Regions from separate parts of the Rothia sp. HMSC058E10 genome, predicted to be linked through region 1. Evidence: riboswitches for the same ligand, from Rfam matches in the RefSeq annotation. Region 1 holds a riboswitch; each other region holds the start of a gene.
What was found. A riboswitch is a leader RNA that binds a small molecule or an ion and turns the genes downstream of it on or off. The one in region 1 is predicted to bind S-adenosylmethionine.

Region 1 (4,178 bases):
AGCACGTTCGGCGGGGCGGATGCGCCGCATAATAGCGCGCGCATCCTCGGTGCGCCCCTGCGCGATAAGCCAGCGTGGGGATTCGGGCATGCGCAGCATACCGATGAAAAGCGCGAGCGCAGGCAGGGCGCAGACGGCGAACATCCACCGCCATACGCTATCGTGTTCGCCCCAGAGGTTGCCGATGATGGCATTCACGATGAATGCGGCTAGCTGCCCTCCGACGACCATGAGTTCGTTACGCCCGGAGAGTGAGCCGCGAATTTCGTAGGGTGCAAGTTCGGCGAGGAATACGGGTACGACTGCGGATGCGCCTCCCACAGCGAGCCCGAGCATCGTACGACCCATCAACAGTACAGCAATGCTGGGAGTGAAGACGCATGCGAGCGCGCCCGCGATGAAGAGGATTGAGAGTCCGATGATGGTTCTGCGTCGTCCGATGGCATCTGAGATGCGCCCGGTGACCATGGCTCCGAGGGCGGCAGCGAAGGCGAGGGAGCCTGTGACCCAGCCTTGAATGGTGTTGTCCATGCCGAGTTCGCGACTCATGGGGTCGAGGGCGCCGTTGATAACGCCGGTATCGTACCCGAAGAGGAGCCCACCGAAGGTTGCCACCAGCGCGATAACCCCTAGACGGCGGGTGTGCGCGCCCTGCCCGAGCGGGGGTAGTGCACTGGCGCGGTTCGGCGGCTCGGTGGTGATGCTCATGCGGGTATTTTTATCTTTCATGCGGGTCTTGTACGGCACAGGTTGAGAGACCGCACAGTCTTTAAACGCTTGCTGGCTTGGGTATATTCCGGATTAGTTATATTTCCAGCTGGCTATATTCACGGCTGCTCAGAAAAGCGCGATGCTTTCGGGCGCCGGGAAAATCTCGTTGAGCCGCACCAGTTCGTCATCGTTGAAACGCACGCTTGCGGCCTGCGCGTTTGCGTGTACTTGTTCGGGGGCGGTTGCCCCGGCGATCACGCTGGCGACGGGATTCTGCTGTTTGAGCCAAGAGATGGAGGCTTGAACCTCAGAGATCCCCAGATCGGCACAAAATTCGTGGTAGGCATCGAGTTGTTCCCAATCGGCTTGCGCGAGTACCTGCGCTTTGGAGTGCGACAGACGTGACCCTGCAGGGATGCTGTCGCGGCGGTATTTTCCGGTCAAAAGCCCGTTGGCGAGCGGGAAATACGGGAGAACCCCGAGCCCGAAGTGGCGGGCGGCGGGAAGAATTTCGAGTTCGGCACGGCGGTCCAGCAGGTTGTAGTGGTTTTCGGCGGCGATAAACCGCTCAGTGCCGAGTTCGCGGGCGAGGTGCTCGGCGTGGGCAAGCTGCCACCCCGCAAAGTTGGAGTGCCCCAGGTAACGCACCTTTCCGCTGGTCACGAGCGTGTCGAGCGCAGACAGGGTCTCTTCCAGCGGGGTGTTCGGGTCGGGGCTGTGGTAGAAATACAGGTCAATGTACTCGGTTCCCAGGCGGCGCAGTGAACCTTCGACGGCACGCATGATGTATCGGCGTGAGCCGCGTGCATCCCAGTCGTTGCCGTTGAGGGTACCAGTAGGGAGCCCGAATTTGGTGACGATGATCAGGTCATCGCGGTTGAGGTTGAGTTTGCGCATCGCGGTACCGAACATGGTTTCTGAAAGCCCGGGTTCGGCACCGTACAGGTCGGCAATATCGAAGAAGCCGATGCCCGCCTCGACTGCGGCGGCGATAACGGCATTGGTGCCTTCCTGAGTTTGAGTGGGGGTGCCGGGGCGTCCCAGGTTGTTGCAGCCGATTCCGACGGAGGGCACGACCAGCCCGGAGTTACCCAGGCGTGCATATGCGGGAGATTCGATGCGTTCCATACATTTACTCTACCGTGTTTGACAGTATGTGGTCGCAACATGACGTTCACGGCGCTCTGCAACTCCCTAGAGTAAGACCGGAAGCAGATAAAGAAGGGCCCCGACATATGCGCATATCCTGTGAACCTGCAGACTCACGGGTAGAGGCGGTCGGGGGACTCTTGCACATAGTTTACACGACATGTTTTCTCAGAACAATACCCGGTTTTTTCCTTGTAGAATGCCTTCTCCCGCGAGCAGATAGTTTTGTGATGAGCAGATAACATTCCGCTATCTGCTCGTCGAAATATTATCTGCTCGCGGCTGAACTTGCGGCCAAATCAGGTGGAGGTTTCAATTCGCCGATCCGCACCTCCGCGAGCCCGTATGACGTATTGTTTCGCCGCATCCCACAATATTAAGCGGTTATGACCGCTCGACGACATGTGTTGACATATTCTTGCTGACACCGCGCATCCTGCCTAGAATAGGAACGTTATCTATCCAGAGCGACCGAGAGATCTGGCTCTTAGACGTCGCAGCAACCTCGCCAGCCTCCACCCATTGGGTGGACGGACAAGGTGCTCCCGCCAGAACCGATAGAAGTGAATTCCCTTCGCGTCTTGCTAAGATTCGGCGTACCTTCGGGCACGCTTCTATCGGGTGAACACGGAGGAATGAAAATGACGACAGTTCACCCGGCTCTTTCTTACGAGCTGTATCCGCCACGGTCGCACGCAAGCTGCGATTCCCTGCTCAAAACCATTACCGAGCTTGAGCAAACCAACCCGGATTACGTTTCCGTCACCTATTCGGGCGATGCGCAGCGCCGCCAAAAGACGTTGGCTCTGCTCGATCACCTGGTACATGAAACATCGCTGAACCCGCTGGCACATCTAATCTGCGTGGGGCATTCCGTGGCCGATTTGGAACGCTCGGTTCGTCTGATTCTGGGGCTTGGAGTACGCGGGTTCTTGGCGCTGCGCGGCGATATTCCACCCGAAAACACGCGCTCGCTTGAGCTGCCTTTTGCCCGTTACCTGGTGGAGCTGATTCGCAGGGTGGAACGTGAGGATTTCGCGCATCTTGCCGCGGGGAAGGTATCGATTGGGGTTGCGGCATACCCGCATAAGCACCCCGAGTCTTCCTCGCTTCTTCAAGACATTGAGATTCTGCTTTCAAAGCAGCGTGCCGGGGCGGATTTCGCCATCACCCAGGTTTTCTTTGAGACCGAGCGCTATTCGGGGTTGGTGGATGCTGCGCGCCTTGCCGGGGTGGAGATGCCCATTATCCCCGGTATTATGCCCGTTACCTCGCTGACTCGGCTGACGAAGCTGTGCGAGCTTGCCGGGCTTGAAGTACCGCGCAAGCTGGCGCATCGCCTGGAAACCGCGAGTGAGCCGCGCGAGATGCACCGCATCGGCGTGGAACATGCACTCGACCAATGTCGCAAGGTGCTTGATGCTGGCGCCCCCGGCCTGCATTTCTTCACATTTAACGAGCATGAGGCTGTGCTGGACGTCCTCGAAGAACTCGACGTTCCGCGCTACTCGAACCGTTTCAAACTCCCCCTAAGCGATCTTCAATACCTCTAAACTCCCCTTTTATTTGACACCCTCCCACAGTAAGGAACTAGGATGACCCGCACCCCATTCCCCGCAGCAACCATCGTCGGTTACCCCCGCGTGGGCCGTTTCCGTGAGCTGAAGAAGGCACAGGAAGCGTTCTGGAAAGGCAAAATCACGCAGGATGAACTGCACCAGGCGGCCGCAGATGTGCAGCGCACCTACTATGACCGTGTGATCGAGCGCGGTCTTAGCGTAACCGATTCGTCTATCCCGGCGACTTTCTCGTACTACGATCAGGTGCTCGATGCCGTGCGCCTTTTCACCCTCGTGCCCAAGCGTCTTGCCGACGCCAAGGATGCGCGCGGCCTGCTCGATCTGCCCGGGTACTTTGCTCTAGCGCGCGGCACCGAGACGCTGCCTCCGCTGGAGATGACGAAATGGTTCGATACGAACTACCACTACTTGGTGCCCGAGATCGGTCCGGATACCGAGATCAAGCTGAATCTTGAGGCTATTGACGAGCAGCTTGAAGTCGCCAAGGAACATGGGGTGACGGTGCGCCCGCAGCTGGTCGGCCCGCTCACCCTGCTTCTCGGGGCAAAAGCCGAACAGGGTTCGCCCGAAGGGTTCACACCGCTGGATCGCCTGGACGATTTCGTGAAAGCCTACCAGCAGGTGCTCGCCGAGCTGGCGGCACGCGGCGTGCAGTGGGTGCAGCTCGACGAACCCGGCCTGACCGTGGACCGCGACATTCCCAACGCCAAAATCGCCGAATTGGCGCGTAAAACTTAC
Region 2 (4,178 bases), on a different contig from region 1:
GCGAAGTTGCCGGTTCATCGTTTCAGTCCTTCCGCCATGGCCAGGTATGCCTCTTCGAGAGTGGCTGGGCGAGTATACAGTGGTGTGAGCATCTGAACCTCACGCTCAGCGAGAATACGGGTCAGCAGAGCCTCTGCGTGTTCGGTACTGAAGGGGTGCGGCTTTTCCGAAACAGAACGTTCATTCCAGTACACGGTGATCTCCCACTCGCTGCCGCGCGGGGTCAGCAACACTGTTCCCGCATCGCCCAAAGACCGAGCAAGTTCTTGAAGCACCGGCCCGGCATTCGCATCCACACGCCCCACGGTGGTAACGGAGATCCCGGCGTGCGCGGTAATATCCGCCACTGTGCCCGAAACCGCCATGCGACCGGCACCGATGACCGTGACCCGATGCGCTAACTCCTCAATCTCGCCCAGCAGATGGCTCGTGAGTAAAATGGCGGTGCCGTCATCAGCGAGGGCGCGAATTAGCTGGCGTATTGTCAGCGAAATATCTGGGTCAAGCCCATTCGTCGGCTCATCCAAAAGCAGCAGTTTTGGCTCGCCCAGCAGTGCCCGCGCGATGTGCAGACGTTGTTTCATACCGCGGGAAAACTCTTGTACCTTCTTCGCGGCGACATCTGCAAGATCGACCCGTTCCAAAGCGCTCGCCACCTGGGTACGGCGTTTGCGCGCGCTAACTCCGGCAAGGTCGGCGAAGAAGAGAAGATTATCGCGGGCGGATGCTCGCGGATAGAACCCGGTATCCCCGCCGAGTACAAGCCCTAGGGATGCGCGCGCACGCTGGGGGTGTGCAAGCGCATCCACCCCGTCGATGCGAACGGTACCGCTTGTGGGAGTCAGCAGTGTTGCGCACATCTGTACAACCGTTGTTTTCCCCGCTCCATTGGGACCGAGCAGAGCATGAATTTCGCCGGAACTTATGCTGAGTGAAACATTATCGACAGCGGTGAAAGCGCGTTCACCCTTGCCAAAGGTGCGGCATAGCTGTGCCGCGTCAAGAATTGTAGACATTGTGATAAAACCTTGCGGTGCTTAGTCACCCGAAGCCGCTTGAGCATGGTGTTCGCACGCCTGCAATACGTGGGACGGGTGAGATGAATAAGTCGTGAGAGAGGCACTTCTTAGTGCCTGAATAATCCCAAGTCACCGGCTGCAGGTGCGGAAGGTATAACAATAAAACCCTCAGAACTTTGGTGTCCCAAGCGCTCACTATGCGCTTCTGAAATGTATCGAACCAAAGCAGGGTTATTTCTGAAATTTTTAGAGCCCACCATCTGGGCGGGCATTCCGCGAGCCGGTGCGACTTTAGCGGGAAGTCATACCTCATCACTCCTAGATTCAAGGCTTCCACCAGTGTAGCATGGCTCACGATTGCCTACGCTGATGGTAATTTAGCGACGGCTAACGGCAGATCACATGGCTTTAGCGGTTCGGGTACAACATAGGCACGGTCACAAGCGCATAAGTATTGGTGTTTCTCCCAAACAATAGGCTGTCGTGAAAACAGTTCATAAAACGTCATCTTTGCAACAATGCGCCGAAAACGCGCATCCGGCTTGACCATGTGCGCTTCCTATGAAACTCTAGATGCAGGTCATGAGAGCCAGTGATAAGCCCCAGCTAGCTGGCCGGCAACCCTCCTCCGCGGTGGGGTGCCCTGGGTGAGGACCAGGCGTTGAACACAAAGTACAACGCAAGCGCGGGACCGATGTGCCCGATTCTGGTACATCGTTTTTTCGTTTGCAGAGAAGAAAGCCTAAGAACTCTGTACCGAAATCGGCATGCGGCCCCCTGAACTATTACAAGGAGCTTCGCATGAGCAACACTACAGTCCCGACTCCCGCCAATCCCGCCGGTTGGAAATTTGAAACCCGCCAGATTCACGCGGGGCAGGCACCGGATGCTGCAACGGGAGCTCGGGCGTTACCTATCTACCAGACCACCTCGTTCGTTTTCGAGAACGCAGAACAGGCCGCTAACCGTTTTGCTCTCACAGAGCTTGGGCCTATCTATACCCGTCTGAACAACCCCACCCAAGAGGTTATCGAAAACCGCATCGCATCCCTTGAAGGGGGAGTAGGGGCGCTTTTGCTGGCCTCAGGCCAAGCGGCTATTACCTATGCGATTCTTAATATTGCGGGCGCGGGCGACCATATCGTGGCTTCCCCATCGATTTATGGGGGAACCTACAACCTACTTAAATACACGCTTGCCGACCTCGGCGTTGAAACTACGTTTGTTGAAAACCCGGACGACCTGCAGCAATGGCGCGATGCGGTTCGCCCCAACACGAAACTCTTCTACGGAGAAACCGTACCTAACCCCCGGAATGATGTGCTCGACATCGAGCCTATCGCCCAGATCGCCCACGACAATGGCGTTCCCCTAATCGTTGATAACACTGTTCCCACCCCATATCTGGTGCGCCCCATCGAATTTGGTGCGGATGTTGTAATCCATTCCGCCACAAAATATCTGGGTGGGCACGGCACCTCAATCGGCGGCGTTATCGTGGACTCCGGGAATTTCGACTATGGAGCCAATCCCGAAAAGTTCCCCAAGTTCAACGAACCTGCCCCCGGTTACCACGGTCTAGTTTATGCCCGTGACTTGGGCAAAGACTCCGCTTTTGGTGCGAACCTTTCCTATATTCTCAAGGCGCGGGTTTCGCTTCTGCGCGACACCGGGGCGGCGATCTCTCCAACCAACGCCTTCAACATTGGTATCGGTCTGGAGACTCTTTCCCTGCGCATCGAACGCCATATCGAGAACGCGACCAAGGTCGCAAACTGGTTGGAGGAGCATCCGCTGGTCGATCAGGTGATCTGGGCCGGTCTGCCTTCCTCGCCCTGGTACGAGCGAGCCCAGAAGTACCTGCCGAAGGGGCCGGGCGCCGTCGTGGGATTCACCCTCAAAGACGCCGACCTGGAACAGACTCGCACCTTTGTGGATGCTCTGCAGCTGCATTCCAATGTGGCGAATATCGGCGATGTACGTTCGCTTGTTATTCATCCCGCATCCACCACCCACTCGCAGCTTTCCGAGGAAGAGCTAGAGGCAATTGGGGTGAGCAAAAACTTTGTGCGCCTCGCCGTAGGGATCGAGAATATTGACGATATTATCGCAGACCTAGAATTGGGTTTTGCGACTCTGAACGCCTAACCTGCACCGTCGCGACCGGGCTGCACAGTAAGTGCCCGGTCGCGGTATCGGTTTCTCGCCTGCCATTACCAAAACTACCGGTTACCCAGGAGAAAACATGACGGAAAATACCGTACACGCCACCTATCTGTCGCAGCTGCAGTATCCCAGCGCTCAGGGGTACCTGCGGCAGATGGCGATCGGTGATTTCACCCTCGAAAACGGTACCGTGCTTCCACAGGTGAACATTAGCTACGAGACGTGGGGGACTCTTAACGAAGCTGGGGACAACGCGATTCTTATTCTGCACGCCCTCACCGGCGACACCCATGTTTCGCGAGGGATTCCCACATCAGATATGCCTGCACCCAGTATCCGTGCGGTCGAAAGTGATGGTTGGTGGGAAGGTATTGTGGGGCCGGGTGCGGTGGTCGATACTACCAAGTATTTTGTGATAGCCCCCAATATCTTGGGTGGATGCTACGGCTCGACCGGTCCGGCAAGTATCGTACCCGAGGGGTACCCGGGTGCCGGGAAACCCTGGGGGTCACGCTTTCCTCACGTCACTATTCGCGACTCGGTACGAGCCGAAGCCGAACTTATCGCCCGGTTGGGGATTAAGAGTTTTCACCATGTAATCGGAGGATCGCTCGGCGGGGCACGCGCTATCGAATGGGCGGCAACCTTCCCCGAGCTGGTACGTGGATGCGCGGTCATCGCCGCCGGCCCCGCCGCCACTGCCGAACAGATTTCCTGGGCTCACACCCAGAACCTCGCCATCCGTGCTGATGCCAATTTTGCTTCCGGCGATTATTATGGGGGATCGGCACCCACGGCCGGGCTCGCGCTGGCGAGGCGCATAGCCCACACCACCTACCGCAGCCCAGCCGAGTTGGAGCATCGCTTTGGGCGGCAGGCAAACCGCGGCGAATCCACCGACGGCGGGTCCATTGGTGAGAACCGCGGACGATATGCGGTCGAAAGCTACCTGGACCACCATGGTGATAAGCTCGTTGAGCGTTTCGATGCCAA
Region 3 (4,178 bases), on a different contig from region 1:
GGGGCCGATCTTATCGACCACAATGAAGCCCTGTTTGCCGGGCTCAACGAGGTTACCGTGTTCGTCCACCACGCGTACCGAGACCCCGGGGACTTCGCGGGTGGCGCATCCGGGAAGGGGAGTGCAGCGCGGGGTACCTTCGGGGAAGGCCCCTTCGGGCGCGAAGGCGGGGTCATGTGGTCGCGGGGAGCATATGGTCGAGCCGGTTTCGGACTGCCACCACGTATCGATAAACGATGCGGTACCCCCCCCCACGTGCTTGCGCAGCCACTTCCACGCCTGAGGGTTAATGGACTCGCCCACAGACCCGAGCAGACGCACAGTTGAGAAGTCGTATTTTCCGGGTTCGGGGCCGTCAGGAAAAGCCCCCATGAGGGAACGAATCAGGGTTGGAGCGGTGTAGTAATTGGTGACGCCGTAGCGTTCGATAACCTCGAAATGACGGCCATAATGCGGAGTATTGGGGGTACCCTCGAAAATAACCTCGGTAACCCCATTCACGAGCGGACCATAGATTTCGTAGGTGTGCGCGGTCACCCACGCGAGATCGGCGGTACACCAATGCACAGTCGATTCAACCTTCGCCGGGTCGTTCACGGCAGACAGCTCATCGGGGCGCAGCACCCCGTCGTCATCCACATAGTCCGGCAGCAGATCGTACAGCAGCGCGTGAGTGTATGCGGTCTGCACCAAATACCCCGCCATCGTGTGCACCAGGCCCTTGGGCTTGCCCGTGGTGCCAGAGGTATAAATGATAAACAGCGGGTCCTCGGCATCATGCAGCTCGTACTCATGGGTATCGGGCTGATCGTCCACCAGGTCGTGATACCAAATATCGCGCCCGGTCGTCCAAGGAACCTGCGCGTGCGCCACGGGGTCTGCGGCGCTTGTCCGGTCCACCACGATCACATGCTCGATATTGTTCTCACCCGAGCATGCTTCATCGGCATTCACCTTCACGGGCACGACCTTGCCGCGGCGGTTCTGCCCGTCGGTGGTGATCAGAACCTTCGCGCCGGTGTCTTCCACCCGGAATTTCAGCGCCTCCGCCGAGAACCCACCAAATACGAGTGAGTGAATTGCGCCGATGCGCACGCACGCAAGCGTGAAGATAATGGTTTCGGGAATAACCGGCAGGTAGATCACCACGCGGTCGCCTTTACGCACGCCGAGTTTGAGCAGGCCGTTGGCGGCGCGGGCGATGCGTCGCTGCAGTTCGGCGTAGGTGATAGCTTCACGATCGCCGGGTTCGCCCTCGAAATAGAGGGCTACTTTGTCGCCGCGGCCCGCCTCCACATGGCGGTCCACGCAGTTGTAGGCGACGTTGAGTTTGCCGCCCTCGAACCACTTAATCTCGGGTACGGAGTATTCTTCGATGCCCTCAGCATCGGTTCCGATAACCTGCGGTTTCTGGAAGGTGTGTGCGTTGTCCCAAGTCTTGCCCCAGCTTAAGCGCTCGGCTTGTTTTTCCCAGAACGCTACCCGCGCCTCGTCAGATTCGTGCGCGGGGTTGGGGGTGGGTGCTAGAGGATTCGTGAATGAAAAAGGGGAGGGAAGTCCCACAGTATCTCCCATCGGTTGCTGGCGTTAGCACCTTCGGCGTTATGAAGGCGCATGATGCGCCACCGCAGGCGAGGTTGCTGCGACGTCGTCGAGCCAGGTCTCTCGGTCGCTCTAGATGGATTACCAATCTAGTAAACCTTGTAGCTGGCGCAGGTGCAAAGACACCCCGTCATATTGCGCGTGTATGCGCCACGTTCGTAACATTCCGCAATATTGCGCCCGCCATCCACCCCACGCCCTATACCCGCGAGCAGGTAGGATTTTGCCGACAAGGTAGGATTCTCCTACCTGCTCGGGTCAAAAACCACCTGCTCGCGAACAATACAAGAAAAACACTCCCACCGGGATGCGCCTCGTCAAGAGGATTTACCCGGCGGGAGTGCCGTTTACTCACCCAAAATTACCGATTAGTTCTGTTTTTGTGCGTTGGTTGAGCCTTTCGAGGCTCCGTTAGGGTTTTTCTGCCCGGATAACCAGTCGTTAGGATCGATCTGAATATCGTTACGGACGGTGAAGTCGCTCTCTTGATCCTTGTTTTTCTGGTCACCCGTTGATCCCGTCGAGTTGGACTTTGACTTGTCGCTGGGAGTGCTCGGATCTGGATTCTCAGGTTCGCCAACATGATCGATGGATGCCACAGCCTGCTGACCGGTCAGGTCAATATCACTCTTGGGGGCACCATTCTCAGGTTCGTAGCGCAGAGTGCCGCTGAGGATCGTCAAGGTGGTGGTCACACCGTAGCGTTCGAGATAGAAATCTTCAAAATGTGTACCGAACTGGCTGGCCAAGATCTGGTTGTAGACCTGAGTCCCGCCGCCGTTATGACTGGAAGCTACAACATCATGGTCAAGCGTAATATCGACGTAGCCTATCAGCTCATTGCCGTTGGCGGTCATCTCGCTGAAGTAACCGTACATAGCACCACCGTTGAAGGCGACGAGCTGGGGATTATCGCCGTTTTCTGACGTGGGGTTAACGGCGAGGGAAACCGCAAAATCGTCAGTATTTTTATTCCAGCCCGGAGGTTCTGCCCCGTCGATCTCGGCCCAGTCGGGGAAAACGAAACGGTGCTCCAAGCGCAGGCGCGCACCGGCGAGTAGGGTAGTGGTGCCCGAGTAGTATGTCTGCTTGCCGTCTTTAGTGGTTGCCTTGGGTGCTGAGAACCAGAAACCTGCACCGCCCCACTTTGCCTTGCCGATGCTGCCGCCGGGGGTAAACTTACCGCCGCCAGCCGAGTAGAGACCACTGGAACCTGCTGGAACATTGGCCTGCTCGTTCTCAACCGGGCCGCTAAATGAATCTAGCCCCAGGAAACTGTTAGTGTCTAGTTCCTGGTGGGTGACGAACGCCTGGGTAAAAATACCGTAGTCAGGGCGTGTGTCATCATACGAAGCCGCATAAGCCGGAACTACAGCGGAAGAAACAATAATTGGGGTTGTCCATGCGGCGCCCGCCAGAACACGACGGCGCGTTAGACCTCCCCGCGTAGATGCGTGGGTCACAATGACTCCTATGAGTGGTTGGGTGAATAAGTGGCGCTCGGATTACACGCCAGTAATAATTTTACGGGATATACCCCAGAAATCCTAAACAATATAAGATAAACATGAAATCTTTACGATAAAACGCTCACTCACCCGGATCTGAGCATCCTCAAATTATGCGGAAGATATTCTGTATTCCGCGCTCATTTCGGGCCTATTGTCGCGTGTATGTTCCGGCGAGTCTCTGTGTTTCACCGCCGCATGGGCGCATCATTCTGGGCTTGCGGGCTGCCGATATGAAGATTTCGTATTCACTCAACATATACATATCTAAAGGACTCACTCTCATGAAGATGCGTCGCACGGCGCACATGACGCTGGCGGTTGCCAGCCTGGTGCTGCTGAATATCCTGCCCACCTCCGCTGCCTCGGTTCCCGCCTATGACACTGATGGCGATGGTATTCTCGATTCTTGGGAGATGTACGGTTACGATGCCGATGGTGACGGCGCTATTGACGTCGATTATCCCGCGATGGGTGCGAACCCTAACCATAAGGACGTATTCGTCGAGATGGATTACATGCCCGGTGAGCTCGGCAGCGAAGAAGATTTGGACCGAATCGTGCAATCCTTCGCCACACTTAATATCAGTAATCCTGATCGAAAACCGGGCATTAACCTGCACCTAGACGCTGGGTCCGCCCGAAGCGCTAAGTACAATCTGGGCGGCGGTAATGAGGTGCCGCATCAGGGACTGCGGAATATGGGCGATTGGGCACGTATTAAGGCCCGTCATTTCAACCCTGCCCGCGAGGGCATTTTCCATTACATGATCTGGGGTGATTACCACGGACATAACAGCTCATCGGGCTTGGGGTACAAGAACAAAGCCGGGTTTATCGTGACCGTCGGGAAAACCTACTGGGGTGGCGCCAGCAGCGATATTCGCGTGGGCACTTTCCTACACGAGCTTGGGCATAATTTGGGTCTTGATCACGGCGGCAATGATAGTGAGAACGGCAAACCCCATTACTTCAGTGTGATGAACTACGATTACCAGCTCACTGGTGTTCCTAAGAAAGACGGAACGTTCTATTTTGGGTACTCCCAGACGGACGCGCTAAGCCTTG
Region 4 (4,178 bases), on a different contig from region 1:
CCCGGTTATCTTCGCGGGTTTCCCATCCCAAGGCGGCATGAAGAGCCAGGTCAGGAGCGGAATCTTCACTCACGGCAGCCTCTGCGTTCTGTCGGGATTCGGCCTCAACGGCTCCGGCGTGTACCCTCACCCGGGCGGGTGGTAAAACCGCAGTGGTTACCTCAAACCCTTCGAGAAGAACCGGCAGGCCAATCTGCTCTGCGCGCGCCAGAACATCCCACAGCAGCGTGGAATTCGTGGCGGTAAGCGAAATCCAGTCCCGATGCGAAGAGTACATATTCTGCCACGGGCGCGCGATAGCGTATATTTCGGCAAAGAACCGTTCGTGCTCAGGATACACCTCGTGACGACCGACCGGCCCACCCACGCTGGAGGCGAAGGTCTCCCAGCTGAGCCCGCCCTTGATCCAGCGCCCGGTTTTGGACTGCATCAGTGGCCGCGCCAACAAATTGATAGGCGGGGTTGCACCGGGAATATTGCGCCCGCGCGCATACGAACCCGAAATGCTGAAGGAAAGATCGAGCGCCCCCGGAACCCGTGCCGAATCAATACCGGATGCTTCGCCCCGGGCGGCGAGAACCTGCGCCATATCGCGCCGCCACACCGAAATTTTCGAGGGCGAAGAATGCGTATTCTCGTGGTCGTTCAGGGGGAGAGGTTCGGGGTCGGTGGTGAGCGAGCTTGCCGAACGAATCGCCCCGGATGCGCGCAAGGCCGCCAGGGGATCGTCGGCTGTCTCCGCAACCTGTCGCACGGTATCTTCTGGCCTCTCCGGGTTCATAGACTGGCGGATGCGGCCACCAGGCGCATTGTCGAGGGCTTTCCGCGCGGTCTTGGCACGGTCGAGTGCAGTGAGCATGAGGGCGACGGCGTGCTTGCAGTCGGCGGCGACCGGGCATGTGCATCGTGCGTTGAAAAGATTGGAATCGGCGTCAGAACCCGGGAAGAAGCGAATATCTACCTCATAGGGGATAGGGGTACTCCCGTTCACCAGGCCTTCCAGCGTGTTTTCGTCTTCGTCGTAGGTGTAGCGCACCACTTCACGCTGACGGGCATAAGCAAGCCCGCGCTGGTATGCCTTATGCCCCGCCTGCCGAATAATCTGCGCAACGGTGACGGGGATATCGGGGAAAGGGTTTGGCGTGCTCACCGTTCCATTATCTCAACGGTGTCAAAGAAGCGCGCGGTAATTCGTTATGAGGTCTGTCCAAGATGGGCTGAGCGTTTCTTACGTGTATTCCTAGTCGTCGTTGTGAAGAGCAGAATTAAGGCGATAATGCCGGTGAGGAATCCGGTGCCTAGGAACCATAGGCTCAGATTATTAGTCGCCATGACGAGGGGACTTGCTCCTGCGGGATCGATGCCCTTCCACTCGAAGGCGTGGTATTCCACGAGTGAGCCCCAGCCTGCCAGGATGAACAAGCCAAACCCAATGATCAGAAAAATTGCGGCCACTATCCCCATGATCTGTACAGTCTTTTTCACAGTTATCACTCTTTCTTTCCGGAAGCGTAAAGCAGGCGTGACATGGTGATATATCAGAGGCAAGATAAATTTCTGTACATTACCCAGTGTGCCGTGATTCTTCTCGAATGTGTAGACCTGCTCTGAAGACCTAAAACTTCACACTACGCCACCATGAGGTGGTTATATACAGATACGCACCCATAGTCACGTTATGTAAATCACAAGAATTTGATGGGTTCGCACGTTTACAGATTCCTGAAAGCTGTTGTAACCTGGATTCAGCTTCAAGAGTTTCGACTGATAAGCTCCGACTATGGTCGAACGCCAACCCCATGTTCACGGGTGGCTCGGATGACGAAGCGGTTTGTATTCGCCGCCTCAGGTGGCACTTGGTACAGGCAAGAGCAACGCGAAAGGAACGCGCATTCGGCGCATGGTTGTCAATGTACAACAGCTCTTCATCTCCAGCATCCCCCCTTACTCCTGCACGCTCTTATCAGGAAAATCTGCGTGCCGCATCCGTACCCGCACGCGGCGGTTACCAGGCAGTAAGTATTCAGGACTACGCACGTATTTCTTCTAAGCGCGACGAATTCCTCAATTTTCTGCTTCTTCCCAACCCCGAGGGTATTCCCGCCGTCGAATATGCCGGTCTGCGCGTAGCATAGGGGTATGAGCGCCTCAGGACTGCTTCTCGACTCGGATGTACTCGCCGAGATCCGCAAAGCCACACCAGATCCCAAAGTTGTTGCTTTTCTGCGCCACCGCGCCTATAAACACCTCTACATTTCGGTGCTGAGCGTAGGCGAGCTCAAAGGACTCTACCCCTATCCAGAGACCGACCGCTGGATTGCTGAACTTCTCGACAGGTTTGCCGACCACATCATCAACGTGGATGCGCGCGTAAGCCTCGAATGGGCAGGACGCAGCGCCCCGCGCGGCACCCACAGTCACGGATGTAAAGATGCCGAACCCCTGCCCACCGCCGCCCTCGAAGGTCTGATGGCGGCGAGTGCCCAAGCTCATGACCTCGAAATCGTTTCCTCAAAGGCTGAGGTGTACCGGTCCTGGGGCGTACCCGCAGTGAATCCGTGGATCGAAGACTAATTGTCCGTCCCGTATTTCGCTGTAAGCGCCGGGGGAGTACCTGCGTGTTCGAGAAGACCGTGAGAAATGCTCGGCACAATTATCTGTACCTGCCGCTGCAGCGGTGAGAGCGTATCAGTAACGTTCGTGTAACCCCTATGTTCACGGTGAGCGGTTAACGAAGGTTAGCCGCCAATTAACCGGAACTATTTCCCCGAAAGCCCAGCAGGCTCACACGCGCTGGCGGGTTTCATGGCATGATGGAAGAACGATGAAAAGTAGCTCTTCTACATCCCGGTATTCTGCCCCTATGCCACTCTGGCTGCAGGGCATCGTTGAATTAGTTTTTACCGCCGCGCTTTCTTTCGGGCTTGTGCTCGTTCTGCTCATGGCGGTGTGGTTTACCAACGGTTTTAACCGCATGGATTTTCCCGCACTCGCAACTCTTGCCTCCCACCTGTGGCTGCTCATGCACGGTGTGCCGCTGAATATTCCGAATGCGTTCGGTATTATCTTGCCGCACGGCATGCTCACACTGGTGCCCATGGGGCTGAGCATCATTCCGGTGCTCCTATGCTTTAGGTCTGGGCGGAAATTGGCGCGCGCATCCTATGAAGGGGAATTCTTCAAACCCGTACTATTAGGGTGCGCTGCCTACGGTATTTTTGCTGCCGTCGCCTTTGCGTGGGCAAGCACTGAACGGCACCTGCTGGGTATTGTTGGTGCGGCGTTGATTCCGCAGATAGTGGTGCTGGTCGGGTTGATCTGGGGCGGCTACTATGAATCGCGTTCGCTCGCCCGTATGGTGGGCGTGAACACCGCTGAACAGATTTCGCAGATGAGCCAGTACTCGCGGTGGGCGAGCTCCTATGTGTGGTCGATTGTGCGTGCCTCCATGGTGGCGATTTTCTCGCTCATTATGGGCGGTGCTTTAGTGCTGGTGATCGCCATGATGACGCGCTGGTCGCAGATTGCAACAATCTACCAGGAACTTCACGCCGGGCCGGTGGGGGCGCTCGCGGTGACCCTGCTGCAGCTTGGTTACCTTCCGAACTTGGTGATTTACGCGATGTCGTGGACTACCGGCGCCGGGTTCGCGTTCGGCGTTGACACGCATGTGGGCTGGTCGCAGACGACGATGGGCGATCTTCCGCTCTTTCCGGTTCTGGGTGCTATCCCTGAGAGCCTGGGCTGGATAGGGTATGCGGGTCTGGCGGTTTCGCTGGGCGCCGGGACCGTTGCCGGTTGGTGGTTCTTGCGTGAAGGTGAAGACCACGTGGATGAGTGGATCACCATGAAGGTACGTTACCGAGTGATTGCGTTGCCGCTTTCTTCGCTCGTGTTGGGTTCGCTGGTGGGCGTGCTCTGTGGCGTGTGGGCTTATATTTTGGGTTGGATTTCCAGCGGATCGTTGGGTGTGGGGCGTTTTACCGAGGTAGGCGCATCGCCCGCAGCTTTCGCCGTGGCGACCGCAATAACCCTGGGTGCGGGTACTGCGTTGGGTAACCTGCTGTGCCATGTGCTTCTGCCCGACAGCAGTCGCGAGCTGCCGCGTTTTGCCGATGAACGTCCCAATCTGGGCAGTCGCATGAGCGAGATGCTGCAGCAGCGTCGCGCGGCGCGGG

Region 2: another riboswitch for S-adenosylmethionine. It lies ahead of HMPREF2609_RS02445 (bifunctional o-acetylhomoserine/o-acetylserine sulfhydrylase); the one in region 1 lies ahead of HMPREF2609_RS06040 (methylenetetrahydrofolate reductase).
Region 3: another riboswitch for S-adenosylmethionine. It lies ahead of HMPREF2609_RS09525 (AMP-binding protein); the one in region 1 lies ahead of HMPREF2609_RS06040 (methylenetetrahydrofolate reductase).
Region 4: another riboswitch for S-adenosylmethionine. It lies ahead of HMPREF2609_RS07995 (nuclease PIN); the one in region 1 lies ahead of HMPREF2609_RS06040 (methylenetetrahydrofolate reductase).

What each region holds. Positions count from the first base shown of each region.
Region 1 is NZ_KV797630.1:73,579-77,756, forward strand. Features, by position in the region: gene HMPREF2609_RS06030 (sugar porter family MFS transporter) at 1-729, opposite strand, end outside; gene HMPREF2609_RS06035 (aldo/keto reductase) at 838-1,839, opposite strand; SAM riboswitch class I at 2,316-2,424, shown strand; gene HMPREF2609_RS06040 (methylenetetrahydrofolate reductase) at 2,502-3,413, shown strand; gene metE (5-methyltetrahydropteroyltriglutamate--homocysteine S-methyltransferase) at 3,456-4,178, shown strand, end outside.
Region 2 is NZ_KV797613.1:63,898-68,075, forward strand. Features, by position in the region: gene HMPREF2609_RS02440 (ABC transporter ATP-binding protein) at 15-1,016, opposite strand; SAM riboswitch class IV at 1,598-1,711, shown strand; gene HMPREF2609_RS02445 (bifunctional o-acetylhomoserine/o-acetylserine sulfhydrylase) at 1,821-3,167, shown strand; gene HMPREF2609_RS02450 (homoserine O-acetyltransferase MetX) at 3,265-4,178, shown strand, end outside.
Region 3 is NZ_KV797643.1:24,171-28,348, forward strand. Features, by position in the region: gene HMPREF2609_RS09525 (AMP-binding protein) at 1-1,563, opposite strand, end outside; SAM riboswitch class I at 1,569-1,685, opposite strand; gene HMPREF2609_RS09530 (hypothetical protein) at 1,971-3,065, opposite strand; gene HMPREF2609_RS09535 (zinc metalloprotease) at 3,395-4,178, shown strand, end outside.
Region 4 is NZ_KV797640.1:118,548-122,725, reverse strand. Features, by position in the region: gene HMPREF2609_RS08005 (DEAD/DEAH box helicase) at 1-1,150, opposite strand, end outside; gene HMPREF2609_RS08000 (hypothetical protein) at 1,195-1,485, opposite strand; SAM riboswitch class IV at 1,750-1,878, shown strand; gene HMPREF2609_RS07995 (nuclease PIN) at 1,857-2,135, shown strand; gene HMPREF2609_RS07990 (PIN domain-containing protein) at 2,140-2,574, shown strand; gene HMPREF2609_RS07985 (cell division protein PerM) at 2,864-4,178, shown strand, end outside.